2 regions of the Leptotrichia sp. oral taxon 221 genome follow, and region 2 is predicted to be linked to the other one. Evidence: riboswitches for the same ligand, from Rfam matches in the RefSeq annotation. Region 2 holds a riboswitch; the other holds the start of a gene.
The links. Region 2 has a riboswitch for cobalamin ahead of J4863_RS07815 (energy-coupling factor ABC transporter permease). Riboswitches for the same ligand answer to the same signal wherever they lie in the genome.

Region 1: linked by a shared signal. The riboswitch ahead of nikA (nickel ABC transporter substrate-binding protein) and the one ahead of J4863_RS07815 (energy-coupling factor ABC transporter permease) in region 2 are both predicted to bind cobalamin.

Annotation. Positions count from the first base shown of each region.
Region 1 is NZ_CP072378.1:854,646-866,169, forward strand. Features, by position in the region: gene opp1B (nickel/cobalt ABC transporter permease) at 1-885, shown strand, start outside; gene opp1C (nickel/cobalt ABC transporter permease) at 887-1,687, shown strand; gene J4863_RS03745 (ABC transporter ATP-binding protein) at 1,703-2,527, shown strand; gene J4863_RS03750 (ABC transporter ATP-binding protein) at 2,532-3,338, shown strand; gene J4863_RS03755 (MATE family efflux transporter) at 3,338-4,699, shown strand; gene J4863_RS03760 (MliC family protein) at 4,901-5,272, shown strand; cobalamin riboswitch at 5,496-5,650, shown strand; gene nikA (nickel ABC transporter substrate-binding protein) at 5,848-7,470, shown strand; gene J4863_RS03770 (ABC transporter permease) at 7,679-8,635, shown strand; gene J4863_RS03775 (ABC transporter permease) at 8,639-9,451, shown strand; gene J4863_RS03780 (ABC transporter ATP-binding protein) at 9,439-10,230, shown strand; gene J4863_RS03785 (ABC transporter ATP-binding protein) at 10,227-11,006, shown strand; partial or broken gene J4863_RS03790 (UPF0236 family transposase-like protein) at 11,212-11,500, shown strand.
Region 2 is NZ_CP072378.1:1,734,613-1,746,136, forward strand. Features, by position in the region: gene J4863_RS07760 (metal ABC transporter ATP-binding protein) at 1-146, opposite strand, end outside; gene J4863_RS07765 (metal ABC transporter solute-binding protein, Zn/Mn family) at 188-1,156, opposite strand; gene J4863_RS07770 (metal-dependent transcriptional regulator) at 1,162-1,821, opposite strand; gene cbiT (precorrin-6Y C5,15-methyltransferase (decarboxylating) subunit CbiT) at 2,310-2,876, opposite strand; gene cbiE (precorrin-6y C5,15-methyltransferase (decarboxylating) subunit CbiE) at 2,954-3,580, opposite strand; gene cbiD (cobalt-precorrin-5B (C(1))-methyltransferase CbiD) at 3,640-4,746, opposite strand; gene J4863_RS07790 (precorrin-8X methylmutase) at 4,901-5,557, opposite strand; gene J4863_RS07795 (cobyrinate a,c-diamide synthase) at 5,758-7,113, opposite strand; gene J4863_RS07800 (energy-coupling factor ABC transporter ATP-binding protein) at 7,110-7,916, opposite strand; gene J4863_RS07805 (CbiQ family ECF transporter T component) at 7,918-8,601, opposite strand; gene J4863_RS07810 (energy-coupling factor ABC transporter substrate-binding protein) at 8,588-8,890, opposite strand; gene J4863_RS07815 (energy-coupling factor ABC transporter permease) at 8,890-9,597, opposite strand; cobalamin riboswitch at 9,792-9,972, opposite strand; gene J4863_RS07820 (autotransporter-associated N-terminal domain-containing protein) at 10,432-11,524, opposite strand, start outside.

The DNA.
Region 1 (11,524 bases), 880 kb from region 2:
ATTACATTTATTGCATTTTGTTTGATAAATTTAATTCCGTCAGATCCAGCAGAAGTGGCTTTGCGTGTGAATGATATTACTCCGACACAAGCTGATATTCAGAAAATGCGTGAATTACTTGGATTAAATAGACCGTTTTTTTTACGGTATTTTGATTGGCTTTGGAAGAGTTTGCATTTTGATTTTGGAATTTCATATGTGAATACAAATAGAAAAGTTACTGATGAAATTGCTAGAAGTTTACCTGTAACATTAAAATTGGCGGGGATTTCGCTTGTGATGATATTTGGAATGAGTATTCCAATTGGAGTGCTTTGTGCGATTAAGAAAAATAGCTTTTTTGATAAAATAACTAGAGTGATTGTATTTTTAGGAACTGCAATTCCAGATTATTGGTTATCTCTTATACTTTTATCAATTTTTGCATTAAAACTTAATATATTTCCAATTAGCGGAGTTGGTTCGATTTCAGGCTATATTTTACCTGCGTTTGCATTAAGTATGAGCTATATTTCGACGTATATTCGGTTGATTCGGACAAATATGATTGAAACATTGGAGAAAGATCATATTTATTATGCGAAGGTTAGAGGACTTTCAAAAAAATCAATAATTTTTAAACATGCGTTGAAAAATTCTATTCATTCGTCATTGAATGCACTTGGAATGAGTGTTGTAAAATTAGTTGCTGGAACATTTATAATTGAAAATATTTTTGTGTTGCCAGGAATTGGGCGACTTTGTGTACAAGCGATATTTGGGAGAGATTATCCGATAATACAGGCATATGTGCTAATTATGGGAGTTTTGTTTGTCGTGTGTAATTTAATTGTGGATGTTGTGAGTTGTTATATTGATCCAAGAATTGCAGAGAAAGAGGTGTAAAATGAAAAAAATATTGAAGGATAAAGTGGCGTTAATGTGTTTAATTATACTTGCAATAATTATACTTTTAGGAATTTTTGCACCAATTATTTCAAGTTACAATCCGCTTGAAGGAAGTCTCACTCAAAAATTTAAAAGTCCATCATTAAAACATCTTTTAGGAACAGACTATTTAGGAAGAGATACGTTTACAAGATTAATTTATGGAGTGAGAACAACTTTATTTTTATCAGTTGCGACAATGATTCCAACCATTTTAATAGGATTAATTGTGGGACTTATTTCAGGATATTTTCGAGGAATTATTGATGAAATTCTTATGAGATTTTGTGATGTAATGATGTCATTTCCAAGCCAAGTAATGATTTTAGCTATAATTGGGGCCTTGGGAGTAGGAATAAGAAATGTAATTATTGCGAATATTGTTGTAAAATGGATGTGGTATGCGAGAATGATTCGTGGAAATGTAATTCGTCAAAATGATAAAAATTATATTCTTTTTTCAAAAGTAATTGGAGCGAAGACACCATATATTCTTAAAAAGCACATTATTCCACTTATAATGCCAGAATTAATTGTATTAATTACGTTAGATATGGGTTGGATGATTTTGAGCATTTCAACTTTATCTTTTTTAGGATTGGGAGTGCAGCCACCAGTTCCAGAATGGGGAGCAATGCTTAGTGAGGCTAAAAATGTAATTAGCACAAGACCAGAACAAATGCTAATTCCAGGACTTGCTATTGTAATAACAGTTGCAGCTTTTAATTTATTAGGAGATAGTTTTAAGGATAATCAATAAAGGAGTTTTGACAAGATGAATATACTAGAAGTTAAAAATCTGGAAGTAATTCTAAAAAAAAATAATAAAAAAATTATAAAAAATATTAGTTTCTCGATAGAAAAAAATAGCTGTGTTGGGATTCTTGGAGAAAGTGGAAGTGGTAAAAGTATTACCTGTAAGTCAATTTTAAATATACTGAATGATAATTTTAATATTAATGGAGAAATTATTTTTGATGGGAAAAATTTAATTAATTATACAGAAAAAGAAATGAAAAATATCCGAGGTAAACAAATTTGCATGATTTTACAAAATCCAATGACTTCATTTGATCCACTATTTACAATTCAAAATCAAATGGTTGAAACTTTTTTGGAGCATTTGAATATTTCAGCTAAAGACGCACTAGAGTTGGCGAAGGAATCGTTAGAAAAAATGAGAATGAAGGACATTGATGTTGTTTTGAAAAAATATCCGCATGAATTGAGTGGTGGAATGTTGCAAAGAGTGATGATTGCAATAGCAATTGCATTGAAACCGAAGTTGATAATAGCTGATGAACCGACGACAGCAATAGATTCTCTTAATCAAAAAGATATTATTGAAGAATTTAAAATATTGAAAAATGAAATAAATGTGTCGATTCTATTTGTAACGCATGATTTGGGAGTTTTGTCTTATTTGGCAGATAAATTAATTGTTATGCAAAATGGAGAAATTGTTGAAAGTGGAACGACAGCTGAAATAATAAATAATCACAGTCATGAACATACAAATTTTTTAATTGAAACTCGAAGAGCTTTGATGAAAAAGTTTAAAGAAGTGGCTGATTGGATATCGAATGAAGGTGAGAATTAAATTTATGAGTAAAGAAATAAAAAATGAAAATAACATTTTACTGAAAGTTCTAAATATTAAAAAAAGTTATACGCAGAAAAAATTTCTAAAAAAATCTGTGAAAATAGTATTAAATGATGTTTCACTTTCATTGGAGCAAGGAAAATGTGTTGGAATTATTGGAGAAAGTGGGAGTGGCAAAAGTACGCTTGGAAGGATAATTACTGGGATTGAGAAGGCAGATTCTGGTGTAGTCGAATTTGAAGGGAAAAATATTCACCAAAAAGAAAATAGAAATATGAAAAATGATATTAGTGTTGTTTTTCAAAATTATGTTTCGTCGGTAAATCCTAGATTTTCAGTTGCTCAGATTATTGCTGAACCATTAATAATTAGTTCTCAAGTGAATAGAAGTAAAATTGATAAAAATAAGATAGACGAAGAAGTGAAAAAATTGATAAAAATTGTGGGACTTTCAGAGGAATTTTTGGAAAGGTTTCCACATGAATTGAGTGGTGGGCAACTTCAAAGAGTTTGTATAGCACGGGCAATTGTGACAAAGCCGAAGTTTATTTTGTTGGATGAAGCTGTTAGTTCTCTAGATGTTTCTACACAAGTTGAGATTTTAGATTTATTACAAAAGTTGAAAAAAGAGTATAATTTATCATACATTTTTATAACTCACGATTTATTGACGATAACTTATATTTGTGATAGTGTAATATTTTTTAAAGATGGAAAAATTGAAGAAAAAATTGATGATATACGGAACTTGAAAAATATTAAAAAAGATTATTCGAAAAAATTATTGGAGGCGGTAATAGAATTTTGATGAAAAAGAAAAATATAAATTTGGAAAGTTATAGAAATTGGGAGTACTTGAAGTTAGCATTAGGGTTTACGTTATCGACATTGACGACGCCACTGTTAAATTCTGTCGATACTGCAGTTGTAGGGAACTTGCCAAATCCAGTATTTATCGGTGGAGTTACGCTTGGAGGAACGATTTTTAATACGATTTATTGGCTATTTGGATTTTTGCGTGTAAGTACATCAGGATACTCAGCAAAAGCTTTTGGGGAAAAGAATAAGAGTGAAGAAATTACAGCTTTAATCCGTCCTGCGATAATTTCAGTTTTAATCGGAATGTTTTTCGTTCTTTTTCAAAAAGTTATTTTATGGGGATTTTCAAACTTTTTTGATGCTGAAAAAGAAATAACGAAATATCTAGAAATTTATTTCAATATTTTAATATGGGGGGCACCTTTTGTACTACTAAATTACACATTTTTAGGCTGGATAATGGGACGAAAAGAAATCAAAAAGTGCTTAATCTTACAACTTTTAACAAATGTCACAAATATTATGTTAGATTTATATTTTGTAAAAGTTTTAAAAATGGATGTTGCTGGAGTAGCAATTGCAACCTTGGTTTCACAAATATTAACGACTATTTTATCAATATTAATAATTTTGAGAACTTTTTCTATAAAAGAAATTTTTAGTAATATTGATTTAAAGAAAATTTTAGAAAAGTCAGAAATAAAAAAAGTTGGAGCAGTAAATTTTAACTTAGTGATTAGAACACTTTGTCTTTTAATAACAACAAATTTATTTCTTGAAAAAGCGGCACATAGTGGAAAAATAGTACTAGCAGCTAATTCGATATTATTCCAAATTCAATATTTAATTGCATATATTTTTGATGGTTTTGCAAATGCTTCAAGTGTTTTTTCAGGAATAGCGATTGGTGAGAAAAATTTTTCAAAATTAAAGTGGACACTAAAAAAGTCAATAAATTCAAGTATTGCTATTTCTATATTTTTAAGTATTGTAATTATAATATTTGATGAAAGTTTTTTGATGTTTTATACAAAAAATATTGAAGTTATACAAATTACAAATCAATATAAAATTTGGATAATTATTTTTCCGTTAGTTGTGAGTTTTGGATTGGTTGTATACGGTAATTTTACTGGAGTGATGGAAACAAAATATATTAAAAAATCGATGTTACAAGCATTAATTGTATTTTTGATTTTTTATTTTTTAGCAACAGAAATTTATCAAAATCACGGACTGTGGCTATCATTTTTGGCTTTTTCTCTTTCAAGGTCAGTATTTTTAATGAGATATGTAAAAAGATTTCTAAAAAAATATGAAAATTTATTAATTGTGTCAGAACATTTGTAACTATAGTTATGTGAGATTCAAAAAAAAAATTTTAAATATGGAGAAATCAAAGATAAAAAATAAATTTGAAATATAAAACTAAAAAATTAGTTAATTTTATTCGTTTTCTATGAAAAATCATTACAAATTTATAATTGAATTAACAGAAATATAGAGTATACTCTTACTGAAGTAAATTATGAAGAAGAGAGGATGATAGTTATGAAACTATTGAAAAAATCTATGTTAGTATTATCTGTAATGACTTTAGTTGGAGGAATGGCTTTCGCTGCAGCACCTAAAAATAGAAAAAAAGCGCCTGCTAGAAAAACAGTTGCTAAAAAAGTTGTTGCAAAAAGACCTGCAGCAGAATCATACACTTGTGGAGCTGAAAGAATAACAGTTACTTATCCAACAACAAAAACTGCAAAAGTAGTAACAAAAGCTGGAAAAGTTTATAACTTAAATGTAGCAGTTTCAGGAAGTGGAGCAAGATATGTTTCTAAACGTGGAGATATAGAATTCTTTAAAGGTGGAAAAGACGCTATCTATAGAGGACCTAATAATATTGAAAAATCTTGCACAAGAAGATAATTACAGAAAAGTAAGAATGTAAAATTCTAATAAAAGTTTTTTACTTTTGAAATTCAAGAAATAATTTATGATAAAAACATAATTGACAGATCATACTGAAAAAGTAAGATTTGAAAATTATGTTTTTTTATTTTTAAAATTTCTAAATAATTGATTGAAAAAAAGTACAAAAGATGTTAGAATTCTAGTAAAGAGAAATTATTATTTTTGCAATAAAAAATGAAAATTAATTTGTTATGACAGATTTATTAATCGAGAGATAGGAAAGTGAGTGCGATTCTCACACTGTCCCGCAACCGTAAAAAGACAAATTACTAAAAGAAAAGGAGTAAAAAGAAAAAGTCTTTAAGTCGGATAGCTATCCATAACAATTATTCATAAATTAACTACGGAAGATGGTTAAAAGAATTATAATTTTTAGATAGGGTTAAAAGTTTATTTTTACTTTTGATTTAAATTTTAAAGTTGAAGAAATTATATTGTTGTTTGACCGTTTGTTTAGAAACGGATTTTTTTATGAAAAAAATTTTTTGAATTTTGTGAGATAATAAAATTTAAATCAAGGAGATGAAAAAATGAAAAATTTATTGAAAGTAATTTTTGTTTTATTTGTGATGGGAACTCTTTTTGCTTGTCAGTCTAAAAAAGAAGGAGCGGCAAAAGGAAAAACAGAAAAATCAGGGAAAATTACGTTAGCGTTTAATCAGGATCCCGTAGGAAATTTGAATCCACATGAGTATTTACCAAGTCAATTTATTACGCAAGATATGGTTTATGATGGACTTGTATCTTATGGGGAAAATGGAGAAATTAAGCCAATGTTGGCAGAATCATGGAAAATCTCTAAAGATGGGAAAACTTATACTTTTAATCTTAGAAAAAATGTAAAATTTTCAGATGGATCAAAATTTGATGCAAAAAATGTTGTGAAAAATTTTGATACTATTTTTTCTAAAGAAAATAAGCCTAATCATTCTTGGTTTGCGTTCACGAATCATTTGAAGTCATATAGAGCTGTGGATGATTATACATTTGAAATAGTGTTAGATACGCCGTATACTGCGACATTGTATGATTTGGCGATGATTAGACCTATAAGATTTTTGGGGGATGCTGGATTTCCTGAAAATGGAGATACTTCGAAAGGGATTAAAAAACCTGTAGGAACTGGAGCATGGGTTTTGAAAGAACATAAAAATAATGAATATGCAGTGTTTGTAAGAAATGAATATTATTGGGGGAAAAAACCAGCAGCATCTGAAGTTGTAATTAAGGATATTCCTGATAGTGAAACACTTGCACTTCAATTTGAATCAGGGGATATTGATTTGATTTATGGAAATGGATTGATTAGTTTAGATAGATTCCAATCATATAGACAAGATAAAAAATATACAACAGCAACTTCTGATCCAATGTCTACAAGAATGATACTTTTAAATACTACAAGTCCAATTTTGAAAGATTTAAAAGTTAGACAGGCTTTGAGTTATGCAGTGGATAAACAAAGTATTGCTAAGAATATATTTGGTGGAGTTGAAAAACCTGCAGATGCGATTTTTGCACCAAATGTACCTAATACAAATGTTGAGTTGAAGAAATATAATTTTGATATTGCTAAGGCTGAAAAAATGCTTGATGAGGCTGGATGGAAAAAAGGCGCTGATGGTATAAGAGAAAAAGATGGTAAGAAAATGGTATTGTTATTCCCATATATTAGTTCAAAAGTTACAGATAAAAATGTAGGTGAATATATTCAAGGAGAATGGAAAAAAATCGGTGTTCAAGTTGATTTGAAGGCGATGGAAGAAAAGGCATACTGGGAAAATGCAATTACTAGAAATTATGACCTTATGTCTGATTTTTCGTGGGGAGCACCATGGGATCCGCATGCTTATTTGACTTCAATGGCTGATGATTCAACAAAAGGAACTAATCCAGCTTATGCTGCACAATTAGGATTGCCAATGAAAGCTGAATTGGATAAAACTATTAAAGCGTTGCTAGTGGAACCAAATGAAGCTAAATTAAAAGAAATGTATAAATATGTATTGACTACTTTAAATGATCAAGCTGTATATATTCCAATTACATATCAAGCTTTATTGAGTGTTTATAGAACAGGTGAATTGGAAGGGGTTAAATTTATGCCAGAAGAAAATAGAATACCAGTTTGGACAACTGTAAAAGTAAAATAAATTAAAGTATTAGAAATAGATTTTATTGATGAATTTATTAGTTGATAAAATCTATTTTTTAGATTTTTTATAAAAAAATATTTGGGTTTAGAGAATGTCTATAATTTTGTGTAAATTAATAGATGAATTCAGTAAATTCAATACTTTGCTATTCTGTTTACACAAAAATTTTTACACACTCACTATAAGGAGGAGGATTTTTAATAAAATGATAAAAAAAGTAATGTCGTTAATTTCAATTTTTTTTGCAATATCTGTGATAACATTCTTCCTTGTGAAACTATCACCGGGAGATCCTGCTGAAAATTATTTGAGAGCATCCCATGTGAGCATAACGGCTGAAACGTTACGAGAAACTAGAAAGAATCTTGGATTGGATAATCCGTTGCCAGTACAGTATTTTAATTGGCTAGGAAACTTGTTAAAAGGGAATTTTGGAACATCCTATACTCAAAAAACACCTGTTATAGATCTTGTGACAGAAGCCTTTGTACCAACTTTTCAATTAGGAATATTTTCGTTTATAATTTTAATTGTAGTAGCTCCTTTTCTAGGAATTTTAAGTGCAATCAAGCAAAATACAGTTTCTGATTATATTATTCAACTTTTTTCGTATATTTGTGTATCAATTCCGACATTTTGGTTAGGATATATTTTAATCATTTTCTTTTCGGTTTCATTAAGAATTTTGCCTGTTTCAGGACGAGGAGATTGGAAAAATTTAGTTTTACCATGTATAACGTTGGTTATTCCATTAATTGCACAAACAACTTTTTTTATACGAAAAAATATTTTAGAAGAAATGGAAAGTTCTCATGTGGAAAATGCGATTATCCGTGGTGTTTCTAAAAAAAATGTAATTATTAACCATTTGTTAAAAAATACGGCAATTCCAATTATTACTGTTTTGAGTTCGAATATTATGTATTTGTTGACGGGAAGTGTGATAATTGAGGAGATTTTCGCTTGGCCTGGCATTGGGAAATTATTTGCGACTGCGGTTAGGACAGGGGATTTTCCGTTGATTCAAATATTGCTTTTGTTTTTTGGAATTATGTCAATTGTTGTGAATGAAGTTACTCAAATTTTGGTGAAATTTATGGATCCACGATTGAAAATAAAAGAGAAAATGAAGAAAGAAGCAAAACATGGAGGTGTAGCATAAATTATGAAAAAAAGAAAACTATTTTATTTTTCAATTATATTAATTGGAATTCTGATTTTTATTGCGATTTTTGCACCTGTATTAACACCATATGATCCACAATTTATGGATATTTCTCAAAAACTTCAGCTTCCGAGTAAACTTCATAAATTGGGAACAGATCAGATGGGAAGAGATGTTCTTTCAAGATTAATTTATGGAACGAGATTATCTCTTATGATTTCGACTCTAATTACGATTGTAACACTATGTATCAGTTTTCCAATTGGAATTTTAGCAGGTTGGTATGGAGGGAAAATTGATAAAATTTTTTTGTGGATTGTGAATATTTTTATGTCATTTCCTAGCTTTTTACTTGCAATGGCTTTTGTTGGAATTTTGGGACAAGGGATAGGAAATATCGTAATTGCAGTAAGTGCTATTGAGTGGGTTTATTATGCGAGAATATTGCGAAATACAGTTTCAAGCGTAAAACAACAAGAATACGTTCAATCAGCTCAAGCAATTGGTGCGTCTCCATTTTTCATAATTAGAAAGCATATTTTGCCATTTGTTTTTAAGCCAGTTTTAGTGGCAGCACTAATGAATACAGGAAACGTAATTTTAATGATTTCAAGTTTTTCATTTTTGGGAATAGGAGTTCAACCAAATGTGTCAGAATGGGGAATGATGTTAAATGACGCAAAACCCTATTTCAGAAGAATACCAGGATTAATGCTATATCCAGGAATGGCAATTTTTTTAACAGTCCTAGCTTTTAACTTGTTAGGAGAAACTTTTGAGAAAAAAGGAATAAAGAGAATATGGAAAAAATAAGTATAAATAAATTAAAAATCAATATTGATGGGAAAAAGGTTTTAGATAATGTTTCGTTTGATTTAAAAAAAGGAGAAACACTGATTATTATTGGAGAAAGTGGTTCTGGGAAAACGGTATTCTCAAAATTATTAGTTGGGTTAAAGCCTGAAAATGCTGAAATTATTGGAAATATAACTTTTGATGAGGAAAATTTATTGGAAATTTCTGAAAAAGAATGGAGCAAATATCGAGGAGAGAAAATCTCATATATTTCACAAAATCCGATGTCCGTCTTCAATTCTTTTCAAAATATAGAGTCTCACGTGGTAGAACTTTTTAAAAGTCGACTTGGATTGTCAAAAAAAGAATGTGTGAACAAAATAATTGATGGAATGAAAAGATTAAATTTGCCACATCAAGAGGAATTGTTGAAGAAATATCCGTTTCAATTGAGTGGTGGAATGTTGCAAAGGATAATGTTTGCGATGATGATGCAGCTTGAACCAGATTTGTTAATTGCAGATGAACCGACTTCTGCGTTGGATTACTACAATACTGAAAAAATTGCTGAAATACTAAAAAAATTGCAATCTCAAGAAACAGCTCTTATTGTAATTACTCATGATTATGATTTTGCAAGACAACTTGGTGGGAAAATGATTATTTTGAAAGAAGGAAAATTAATTGAAAGTGGCAAAACGGAAGATTTATTAGAAAGTCCAAAAACAGAGTATGGGAAAGCTTTGATATTGAGGAAACGATATAAAAGGTACAAAAAGAGTGGTGGTTTAGCTTGAAAAAATTAGTGATTGAAAATGTGAAAAAATATTACGACAAAAAGATAATTTTGAAAAATATTAATATTTCGATTTTGGAAAATGAGTGTATTGGAATTATGGGAGAAAGTGGTTCTGGGAAAAGTACACTTGCAAAATTAATTATCGGACTAGAATCATTCGATGAAGGAAATATTATATTTAATGGGATTTCTTACAAAAATATTACAAAAAAACAAATTGCAGAAATTCATAGGAAAATTCAATTAATTTTTCAAAATGCATTTAATTCAGTAAATCCACGATATACAGTGGAAGAAGTATTAACAGAGCCATTAAAAATACATTACAAAAAGCAAATTTCATATGAAGAAATGAAAAACCGTGCAGAAAAGTTATTGGAAAAAGTAGAGCTAGATCCAAAATTTATGTCACAAAAAGCTATTCAACTAAGTGGTGGACAATTACAAAGGGTATGTATTGCAAGGGCCTTGATATTAGAACCAGAAATAATCATATTTGATGAATCTGTTAGCGGATTAGACCCAATTATCCAAGATAAAATGCTAGAATTACTAGCTTCATTACGAGAAAGTCTTAATTTAACATATATTTTTATATCTCACGATTTTGAAACTTGCTACTACTTATGTGATAAATTAATTATTTTAGAAAAAGGAGAAATTGCTGAAACTATTGAAAATCTTGATTTGTCAATTGAAGTTAAGAATGATAAGGTTAAGAAAATTTTGGGAAGAAATTTTGAAACTATATGCAAACAAAAAATTTCAAAATAATAGGGGAATTTCAAGGTAGTTTATATTTTTAACAAAAAGATAGCAAGAAGTCTCTGACTTCTATAAGTGGGAGATAAATTGCTTTTTTTGTAAGACAGAGTAAAAAATATAGGGGCAAATAAATTTAATAAAATTTTTAATTAACAAAAAAGAGGAAACCAGTTACAATATAATCACCCAATCCTATTGAAAGGTGGTTTCCTCTATGATTAGAATATCAGATTTTTATTCACTTGTAAAGATTTTTTTTAAATATTTTTTCCTTCAAACTTTCGTTTGAACAACAATTTAAACTATTTATCACAAAGGCTTTTGAAATATTGTTTAGAGTTTATGTCAAAAAAGTTGATGACAGATTTTTTCATTCCAATGAAAGAAAGGATAGATTTAAAAGCAAAGGGTTTATCAAAAGAACTGTTACTACTGCTTTTGGGTATGTAACTTTTGAACGTCGAAAATATGTAGACAAGAAAACAGGCGTCTGCTACTACATTTTGTTTGGCAGATATTATTATCGA
Region 2 (11,524 bases):
CCTACAATAGCCATCAGTACTCCCTTTTTTACATTTAATTCAACATCCCATAAAACAGGCTTATCTTCGTAGGCTACTGTCAAATCCTCCACTTTTATAATTATTTCATTGTTCTGTTTATTTCCCATACTATTTGCTCTTGTCATAACTTAACCTCTACATTCTTCTTTTTATCTTTATTATATACCTATTTTAATGCATTTGCAATTGTGTCTGCATTTGCTTTTACTGTTTTTATATAAGATTCTGTATTATGTTCCTTGTCTCCTAGTGAATCTGAATAAAGTTCCCCACCTATTTTTATTTCTTTTCCTTTTGCCTTTACCGCTTCCTGTAATGCTTCTATACTTTTTTTAGGTACTGAAGACTCTACGAAAATTGCCTTTATATCCCTTTCAACAATGAAGTTTGCCAAATCACTTATATTTTTAGTACCTGTTTCAGAATCTGTAGAAACTCCCTGTATTGCCTTAACTTCAAGTCCAAACTGTTTTCCAAAATATCCAAATGCATCATGGGCTGTTACAAGCACTCTACTTTTTTCAGGAATTTCATTAATTCTTCCTTTTACATATTCAGTAAGTTCAGCTAATTCTTTTTTATAGTTTTCATAATTCTGTTTATAATAGTCAGCATTTTTAGAATCCATTTCTGCTAATTTATTTGCCAATGCTTCAGCTTCTTTTCCCCAGAATTCTGTATTAAACCAGACATGTGGATCAGGTGTGTTTCCTTCCACCATTGTAACTTGACTTTTATCTATTGCTTCTCCTACATTAAGTATAGATTTCTTCTGTTGTTCCATACTTTCAAATACTTCTGTCATTTTACCTTCCAGATGAAGTCCGCCATAAACAATTAAATCAGCTTTTGAAAGTTTATCTACATCTCCTGCGCTGGCTGTATACAAGTGAGGATCTACTCCTTCTCCCATAAGCCCTTCAACTTCAACTTTATCTCCACCGATTATTCTGCTAAGATCAGCAAGCATTGTTGTTGTTGTAACAATTTTTATTTTTTTATCTCCATTTCCCGACTGGGCATTGTCTTTTGCTGCTCCACCTTTATTTCCGCAATTTACCAGTGCAAGTATCATTAATCCAAACATTATTACAAATTTAAAGTTCTTTTTTATATTTAATAGATTATTGTTCATATTCATCATTCTCCTTCATATTTTTTTCTATAAATTTCTATTAGTTTAGCCGCATCATATGCGATAATTTTTATTTTCTTATTACTATTTTCCAGATAAATAGGTCCATTAAAAGGATCTTTTTTTGTAACTTTATAACTTTCTTTTATTGTTATATCCATTTCTCTTAGATAGTCGTACAGTTCTATATTATCTTCTACACTTAATATTACTATCTCATCTTCTTCTGCTACTTCAGACAGTTTCATCATATTTTCTTCACTAAATTCATCACTGTCATAAAATATTGAACTTCCATGTGGACATTCTTTAGGATAGAAAAGAAATTTCTCAAGTTTTTGCAATAATTTTTCACTTGTCACATGTTCTAAAACTTCAGCTTCTTCATGTATCTCATCTTTATCATAACCCAGCTTTTCTACAAGAAACACTTCCCAAACTCTATGTTTTCTTATAATATTTACTGCAATATCACTTCCCTTCTTAGTAAGCTTTATATTCCTGCCTTCCAGGATTAGATAATTTTCATTTGAAAGTTTCTTTATCATTTCACTAACTGATGCAGGTGAAATATTGAGATATTCAGCTAAATTCTTATTTGAATACTGTTTTCTTTTTTTAAGGAGATATATTCCCTTTAAATAATCTTCTAAACTCTTACTCATTATACTCCTTTCTTTGACTTTATCTTTATCTCATTTTTTAGTCTTTCCTAATTTTAAATTAGGTCAACCTAATTACAAAATAATAGTACCACTTAATAATTTGATTGTCAATATAAAAATTAAAAAAAATATACTATATTACAGAAAGAAATGCAGAAAAGTAAATAAATAAAAAATATGAATTTAATTTCCTTATAAATAACAAAAACCTCCAAATGTTATACAGTTATTTTACTATATCTCATTTAGAGGTTTATATAAAAATTTTTACATATCATTTTTAAAATTAACTAATCCACTTAATATATCTTAATGATGTAACAGTATTGTAACATAATAAAATATTTTTATAAACAGACACGATTTTATATTTATAAAAATTTAAATTTATGATAAAACAAAATATAATCAACAAAAATGATTATTATGAAAAAATTTTCATAATAAAAAACCACCTTTTAATATGTTGCAAGTGGTTTTTTTATATATTATTTTCTCGCAGAAATCACATAAATTGGATTTTCCGACATCATCATGTTAAAATCCTTCACTTTTCTATTTTTTGCCACAATTATTTGAGAAATATCAATATCCTCAAACTTCGATTTTTTCAAGTATTCAAGTGCTTCAAATGTGTTTTCTAAAACGATAAAGTTCAAAGCGATTATTCCGCCTTCTTTTAAATTTTCATAAGAATAATTGATAATTTCTGATAAATTTCCACCTGAACCACCAATAAACACTTTATCAAAAGTTATTCCTTGTGGTAAATCTTCTGGTGCTTTTCCAGAAATTACAGTCATATTTTTTATCCCAAATTTTTCCATATTTTGTTTTATTAAATCAATGGCTTCCTCTTTTTGCTCAATCGTGTAAACATGCCCATTTTTAGCAAATCTAGCCATTTCAATACTTACAGAGCCAGTTCCACCACCAATATCAATACACACATCTTCATCAGAAATTTCCATTTTCGCAATACTCACCGCTCTTATTTCTTCCTTTGTCATTGGAACTTTTCCACGAATAAAGTCCTTATCTTTTATATGATACATTTTCTCTCCACTTCTTACATTTAATTTTTTTATTTTGTTAAAAACCTTATTTTTATTACAAAAACTTTTAACCTTTTTTATTTTTTCAAAATCACAACATTCATTCCAAATTTCTCTTCATAATTTGCCAACTCTTTTGCCTTAAAACGATAAATTTTTTCATTTTCATAAGACAAATTTTCCCCAACAAAAATTTTCACATTCTCAAAATTATTTTCTAACAATTTTTGAGCAATTTTTTGCGGCGTATTTTCTTTAAAATCAGTCAATAATCCAATTTTTTCATACTCATTCAATTTTTCCACAAAATCGAATTCCTTCCCATGAACACTGGCAATACAAGCATCATACCAATATTCTGAAATTTTTGCGAACATATATTGAACCGATGAAATTCCTGGCACAACTTCTAGCTCTTCACTTTCAAAATATTTTTTCATAAAAGTTAGAAGACTGTAAAATCCAGTATCTCCAGACACAATCACAGAAATCTTTTTATTTCGATTCTCATTTATGAAATCCAGAACTTTTTGCAAATCAGCTGAAATATAGCAATATTCCTTATTCTCCGCATACTCTCCCAAACTTTCAATATGCCGCTTTCCACCGACAATTACTTCCGATTCCTTAATTTTCTTCAAAACAATTGGTAATGTGTAGTCTAAATTTCCAGGTCCTAGACCTAAAATTTGTATTTTTTCCATTTTCCCTCTTTTCAAAAACTATAATTTTTTATTATGTTTTTTTCTTTAAAAATAAAAAACTAGAACTCTTTAAAAAAGTTCTTACTTTGCCCAATAATTTTTTTCTCAGCTGATAAAATCAACGTTTCTACTTCCAAGTCCCAGCCATTTTTTCTGCAATGTTCTTCACATTTTTGCTTTGCCTTTTCAGCTAGTAAATTGAAAACTTCCTTTTTTTCAATATATCCAGAAGCTTCTTCAGTCGTATTCGAATCTAAAATTTTGTAAACATTTTCCAACTTTTCGCCAACTAATAAAGCATTTGCAGCTAAAATTTCCATTTTTGCATCAGAAACTCGACTGTGTGTATGAAAAATTCCTCCTGCCACTTTCACAAATTTTCCCAATTCACCAATAAAATAAACTTTCTTAACTTCATATTCACAGGCTTTGTCAAACATATATCCAACAAAGTTACTGATTACAACCCCTTCTTCAGCTCTTTTAGGGAATTCCTTGCTCAAAAACATTTTTCCACGATTTCCAAAAAGAAAAATCGCTGTCTTTGTATTAAAATATGTCAAATTTTGCTTCAATTCTATTGCCAAAGAGGCTTTCCATGACTCTTCAGACATTGGTCGCACAATTCCCATTGTTCCAAGAATCGAGATTCCACCGATAATTCCTAACTTTGCATTCATTGTTTTTTTTGCAGCTTCCTCACCCAAAGGCACACTGATTTCAACATCAATACCTTTTCCCTCTGGAAGAAACTCCTCAACAATACTTGTCAACATTTTCATTGGTGTTGGATTAATTGCTGATTTTCCAATTTCTACAGGAAGCCCAACTTTTGTAACTTTTCCAACTCCTTTTCCTCCAAAAATATTGATTTTATTATCTTTTCTAAAACTCACTTTTGAAACAATCTCCAAACCATGTGTCGCATCAGGGTCATCTCCCCCATCTTTCACAACAGTCGCCATCGTATAATCCTTCATCTTTTCAAAAGATTTAATCCCAATTTTTATTCTCTCACCTGCTGGAACGTCTATTTCAACTTCTTCGATTTTTTCGACTTTTCCCAGCAAAAGTAACAATGCTGCTTTAGTCGCTGCCGTTGCTGAACTCCCAGTAGTATAACCATATCGCAATTTTCTACCGTTAAAATATACATAATTTTCCATTTTTTACTTCTCCAAAATTATATTAAAATATATCTGAAAATACTTAAATCAATAATTTATATTATCTTTCGTTATGAAAAAATAAAATATAAAAATTGAAATAAATTTTCAGATATTAATAGATTTACTAATTAATTTTCACATAAAATTGTGATTAATTATTAAAATATTTATCTCTTTCGTACATTTGATAAAGGATTCCGTGCATCACACCAACTGCAACTGTGCTTCCACCTTTTGTCCCATTTGTTCTAATAAATGGAACATCGTATTTTGAAAGCTCAGCTTTCGATTCAGGACATCCCACAAATCCAACTGGCACTCCAACTATCAATTTTGGAACATTTTCTCCTTCTTTATCCATTTTTTCAAGTAATGTGAACAATGCTGTCGGTGCATTTCCAATTAGAAAAATTTTCGTTTGAGGATCCTTTAATGCTCTTTCCAATCCAACCATTGAACGTGTAATTCCTCTTTCTTTCGCTTCTTTCGCCACATCTGGATCCGCCACCAAACAATACGCCTCAGCACCAAATTTTTTCAACCCATTTTTATTCAGTCCATTAACAATCATATTTGTATCGCAATAAATTCTGCAATTTCCAGCTTCTAACGCTTCTTTTGCCGATTCAATCGGATTATTTTGAAATTCAACAATGTTTACATAATCAAAATCTCCCGTCGTATGAATCAATCTTTTAACAATCAATTGCTCTTCCTCACTAAAATGATCAGCCTTTCCAGCCAATCCTTCAGTTATTATTTCAAAACTTCTCACTTCTATTGATTTTGGATCTTTAATATATGACATATTTCATTGTGCGATAATAACTACCACACTCTCCTTTCTTCTTTATCCTTTTCCACACTTCAAATTCATTATTTTTCAAATTCATTATTTTCAAAAAAATTAAAAATTTCTCATTTTTTCAACAATCGTGAACTACTCTCAATTATAGAAGGCGGAGACATCTTGCTATCTTTTTGTTAAAATTTCTCTTCAAAATCTTCTTAATCTCTTTTCACATCCAACAAAAACTCAAGAAACTCCACATTTGAGTAAAAATGAATATGCGGATATCCGGCTATCGCATTATTTTTCATATATCCACATTTCCATTCTTTCCCATTATTCTTGTAAATATTATAAAAATAGCCTTCTGAATCATTCCCGTTTACTTCATTATTTTTCAAAATTTCCGAATAATGAAATTCATGTCCTTGCAAGTTTATCCCATTTGCAGTTTCAATATTGATATACCCAAATCTTCCAATATTTAAACGTTTTCTCATCCCAATTTCAATATCAAAAATTCCACACATATCAAAAATTTCTTCATTTAATAAATGTAATTTTTTTGCTAAATACATAAATCCGCCACATTCAGCAAATATTCTCACGCCATTTTTACACGCTTCAACAATACTATTTTTCATAGAAATATTTTCACTCAACTCTTTTGCAAATAATTCAGGATAACCTCCACCAAAGTAGATAAAATCTTTATTTTCAGGAAGTTTTTTATCTCGAATTGGACTAAACTCAACTATTTCCACTCCACAAAATTTCATCAAATCAATGTTTGCCTCATAATAAAACGAAAATGCTTCATCTCTTGCAATCGCTACTCTTTTTCCTTTAAATTTATCTTTTAGATATCCTATTTTCGCATAATTTTCCATATTTCGACTTGACTCAAATTCTTGTGCAATTTCTTTTATCCGCTCCAAATTCAAGCAATTTTGTGCGATTTCCTTAAATAACTCCTGTTTTTGTGCATTATCCTCTTCAAAAGCCTGTTTCAAGCCTAAATGCCGGCTCTCTGTAGCAAGTTGCTCATTTCTAGGAATGTAGCCTAAACACTCAATTCCTGTATATTTTTCAACTGCTTCCTTCAAGCTCTCATACAATTTTTGTGAAGAAACATTGTTAAGAATCACACCTTTTATATTCACTCGTTCATCAAACATCTTAAACCCAAGAACTTCTGCCGCAATACTTGTTGAAATCGCTTTAGCATTCACAACTAAAATTACGGGAATATCAAGTACTCTTGCTAAATGAGCCGTGCTAAAATTGTCCTTTTCGTTCCCAATTCCATCATAAAGTCCCATAACACCTTCAACAATAGAAATATCCCTGCCTTGCGAATACATCTCAAATATCTGTCTCACAGCATCCTCACCTGTCATAAAAATATCCAAATTGTGTGAATGATGTCCTGTAAATACCTCATGATGAGTCGGATCAATGTAATCTGGTCCCACTTTAAAAGGAGCCACATTTTCTAATGCAGACATCAAAATGCTACTTACTGTAGTTTTTCCGCTTCCGCTCATCGTTCCTGATATTAATATTTTTTTCATAACAAATTTTTTTCCTCCAAAAATTTACAATAATCATTTTCATCAAGATTTTTATACTTAAGATAACTTTTAATTTTCAAAACATTTGGAACATTCAAATTTAATTTTTTCAAAAATTCAAAATCCTCAAAAACTTCGTCTCTACTACCTTGTCTTACAATTTTCCCTTTATCAAGAACATAAATATAGTCAGCAAATTCATATGCAAAATCTGTATCGTGTGTCGAAACTACAAGTGTTTTCCCAGCTTTAGAAAAATTATCTAAAATTTCAGAAACTCTTTTTGTATTTTTTGAATCCAACCAAGCTGTAGGTTCATCTAGAATCAATAATTCTGGCTCCATTGCTGTAATTGCCGCTATTGAAACCCGTTTTTTCTGACCATAACTCAAATGATGACAAGGTCTGTCCCTCAACTCCTCAATATTGATTTCCTTCATTGCTCTATTAACATTTTCTTCTACTTTTTCCTCAGAATATCCAAGATTTTCAGGTCCATAAGCCACTTCTTGAAAAACTAACGGAGCAAAAATTTGTATTTCAGGATCTTGAAAAATTATTCCAACTTTTCTTCTCAATTCCTCCAAATCCTTTTTTTTATGTTTAACCTTCTTCCCCTCAAAATAAATGTCTCCTTTTTGTGCCTTCAAGAGTCCATTCATTATTAAAAATAAAGTTGATTTTCCTGAGCCATTTTCCCCAAGAAATAATGTTTTCTTTCCTTTTTCAATATTCAAAGTCACATTTTTTAACGCTTCTGTTTCATTATCATACGAAAAAGTTATATTTTCAAGTTTAAGCATTTTATTTTACCACCAAATATAAATTTATTGCAACTATTATTATTACAAAAATAGTTTCAAATCCAATTTTTTTGTATTTTCTATGAGAAAAGATAAATTCCTTTCCCAGTCTTGATTCTACAGCCTTTATAGAATTAAGATTATAGTAATATGTTTTTTTTAATATCGCTACCACTAACATTGGAAATGATTTCATCCCATTCTTAAAACTACTGTATCCAAGTCTTACTTCCTGTGCATTTTTGAGTCTTTCCTTATTCTCAAACAACAAAAAAATATATCTATAAATCAACAAAAACATTTCTCTAAAAATTTTTGGAAATCTCATTTTTTCAAATATATAGTCTAAATCTACAACTGGTGTTGAGCAAATAAGAAAATAAATTACTGATATTGACGAAAATGAACGTAACAAAAATGTCCAAATATCCGCCTTTATTAGCCATAATGAAATTACAGTTGTTAAAATAAATAAAGCTGGAACAAAATTCAGCTTTAGTAAATCTTTCACTTTCACTTTTACTACAAATAAAAGAAGTAAATTAAATAATGTAAGATTAAAAATAAATACTACTTTACTTCCCGTGTAAAGCAAAAATACTAATGTCATCATTGACAACGTAAATTTTATTCCAGGATTAATATTTTTTATGGGATTCGTATATGATATTTTATCTATTAGCATTTTTTCTTTCACCTTTGAAATATCCTAAAACATATCCTACAATTCCTGCACCTAATGCTGCTTGTAACGCAAAAAGTAAACTTTCAGTTTCCTCTCCAGGCAATTCTATTAAATTTTTAGCCCAAGGCTTGTAATCAGGTTTTATCGTTTTAATCATTTCTTCTCCCTTGTCATCTGAACCACCAAATTCAGATTTTACGAGAAGTAATGGTACGACACCTATCAAAAGTATTAAAACCAATAAAATAACATTCTTTTTAAAAACACTTTTATTTTTATTCTTATCCATTATTCTTCCACCCCTTTTACTTCATATTTGTCAAGTATATTCATTACAACATTTGTAAGCAATCCTTCAATTATAGCAAGTGGAATTTGAGTTACTGCAAATACCATTCCAAATTTAATAAATGAAGCAAGTACTCCACCTTCAGGCGATGGATACGCAAGTGCCAACTGAAAAGATGTAACAACATAAGTTGCAAGATCCCCTATTGCTGCTGCCAAAAATATTGCAACCGCTCTATTCTTCTTAGCAAGTCCTTTATAAATCAAGTACGAAACAATTGGTCCAGCAATCGCCATTGAAGCCGTATTTGCCCCAAGAGTAGTAAATCCTCCATGTGCAAGTAATCCAGCTTGGAATATTAATACAATTGTCCCTAAAATTGAAGTTACAAATGGTCCATATAAAATAGTTGAAAGTCCTACTCCAGTCGGATGTGACGAACTCCCTGTAACTGATGGAATTTTCAACGCCGACAACACAAAAATAAATGCTCCTGCCAATGCAAGTGTCATTTTATCCTTAACACTCCCTTTAGAAACAGTTTGAAGTTTTTTTATCCCCAAAATCCAAAACGGAATACACACAACAAACCATACAATAACCCAATTTAATGGTAAAAAACCTTCCATAATGTGCATTGAAAAACCGTTTACACCTATTAAAAGCATACTAGTCAAAACTAAAAATAATAATGTTTTCTTTTTCATTTTTTCTCCTTCCAAAACTTTTATTTAGTTTTAAGCAATCCAAAAAAAAATCAGCTAAAAGCCGAATTTAATACACGTCAAATTCCATAAAAGCAATATTTGTACTAACATCGTACATTCACTATGTGCTAATGGAACAAATCACCATTGATTCATTTACTGATGTATATCAAATTTCCCCTTCCCAGAAAATCTATAATATATCAATATTAGGCAAGTCTCCTGACTAACTTCAACCTACTCACTTCCTTCCCAAGATCCCATCAATCTCAGTGGTCATCACGCTTTCGTCAGTTTCACAGTAGTGGGGGCTGTATCGGATTTCAACCGATTTCCTTATTAAGTTTGCAAAACACCTATTATCTTCTAATAACATTATACCTTTTATTATATTTTTGTCAATAATTTTTTTAAAATTTTTACAAGATTGTACCTAAAAAAATTAATTGAAAGAATTAATTGATTTTTAAATTAACAATAATCTCCACAATTTATATGCATCCAATAAAAATGGAGTCATCTCAATGATGAGACAACTCCCAAATCAAACAATACATACTTTTGAACCTCTCGCAAAGATAACGAGGTTCTTGAGTTTTCATCTTTTTCAAGACCAACAATCAAAGACTCATCACTCAAGACTTTTGAGAGTAAAACTCTACTGAAACGCTTCACGTTCCACTGGCTCGGTTCTCAACCATTTTCTTTTATACCAGTCAATATTTCCTTTTATTGTTTTTTATTAACCATAAATTTCAATATCAACTATAATTTATATTACATCCATAGTATACCTTAAAAACATATTTTGTCAATAATTATTTTAAATTTTTATTAGTAAATCGCTCTAAATCCGATTCCACCTCTGATGTTGCTTCCTTTAGTGTCGTATCCTGCGTTTACAGTTACTCCGAATCTAGTGTTGTCTACACCTAAGTTAAAGTCAAATTTACCGTTTCCTCTTCTGTCTTCTTTTTCACTTCTCAATTCATACCAATCAGCATTTGTGTATCTTACTCTTGCCTTGTTTGTTCTGTTTACTTTTCCTAATTCATTTTCGTAAGCAGCTGTTAAGCCAACTGATAATTGTGATTTAACTGCTACTGGTTGAACATATTTGAATTCTAATCCAACTTCTGGTTTAACTGAGAAGTAATTGTTTCCATCTACTTCCAATCTAACTTGTCCTTCGTCTTCTTTAATGTCAGTAAATCTTCCATATTCCATTTTCAATGCTCCGTAAGGTCTCAAATGAGTTTTTTCAGATGTTCTGATATCATATCCTAAATCTGTTTTGAAAGCAGCTCCGTATGAATAATAATCAGATTTTGCATCAAACGTATCATCTACAATCCAGAATCTACGTTTCATTTCATTTTTACCTGCGAATACATCTCCAGCAATTGTCCATTGTAATGAACCATTATGATCCATATATGGTGACATTGTTTTAAAGATTCCAGCTTTTAACATAGTTTGATTTTCTCTTGATCTACTTATATCTTTAAGTTTGTAATGATTATTTACAGCTCCTGCATACCATCCTGATTTATTTCCAAGTTTAACTGTTTCATTTTCATGAACATAAGCTACTCCAGTCGCATTACTTGTGTAATCATAAATTCCAGCAGAATCAGTATTGTATTCATTTCTTATACCAAATACTTTAATTTTATTATTATCTTTAGTAGGATTTCTCCATTCATTTTGTAAGTAATTAAATTCTTTGTCTAATACATTTCCAGTTTCATTAATTCTTTGTTGCACATTTCCATATTGGTGACCTTTCATTTCATCAATTGCTTGTGCTAAAATGTGAGCTTCTCCTTTTCCTAAATCATTCAATTTATTGAATAAATCTTTTTCTCTTCCGCTAGTTTCTACTCCGTATCTTTGTTCTAATCCATCCAAGAAATTGTATGTATTT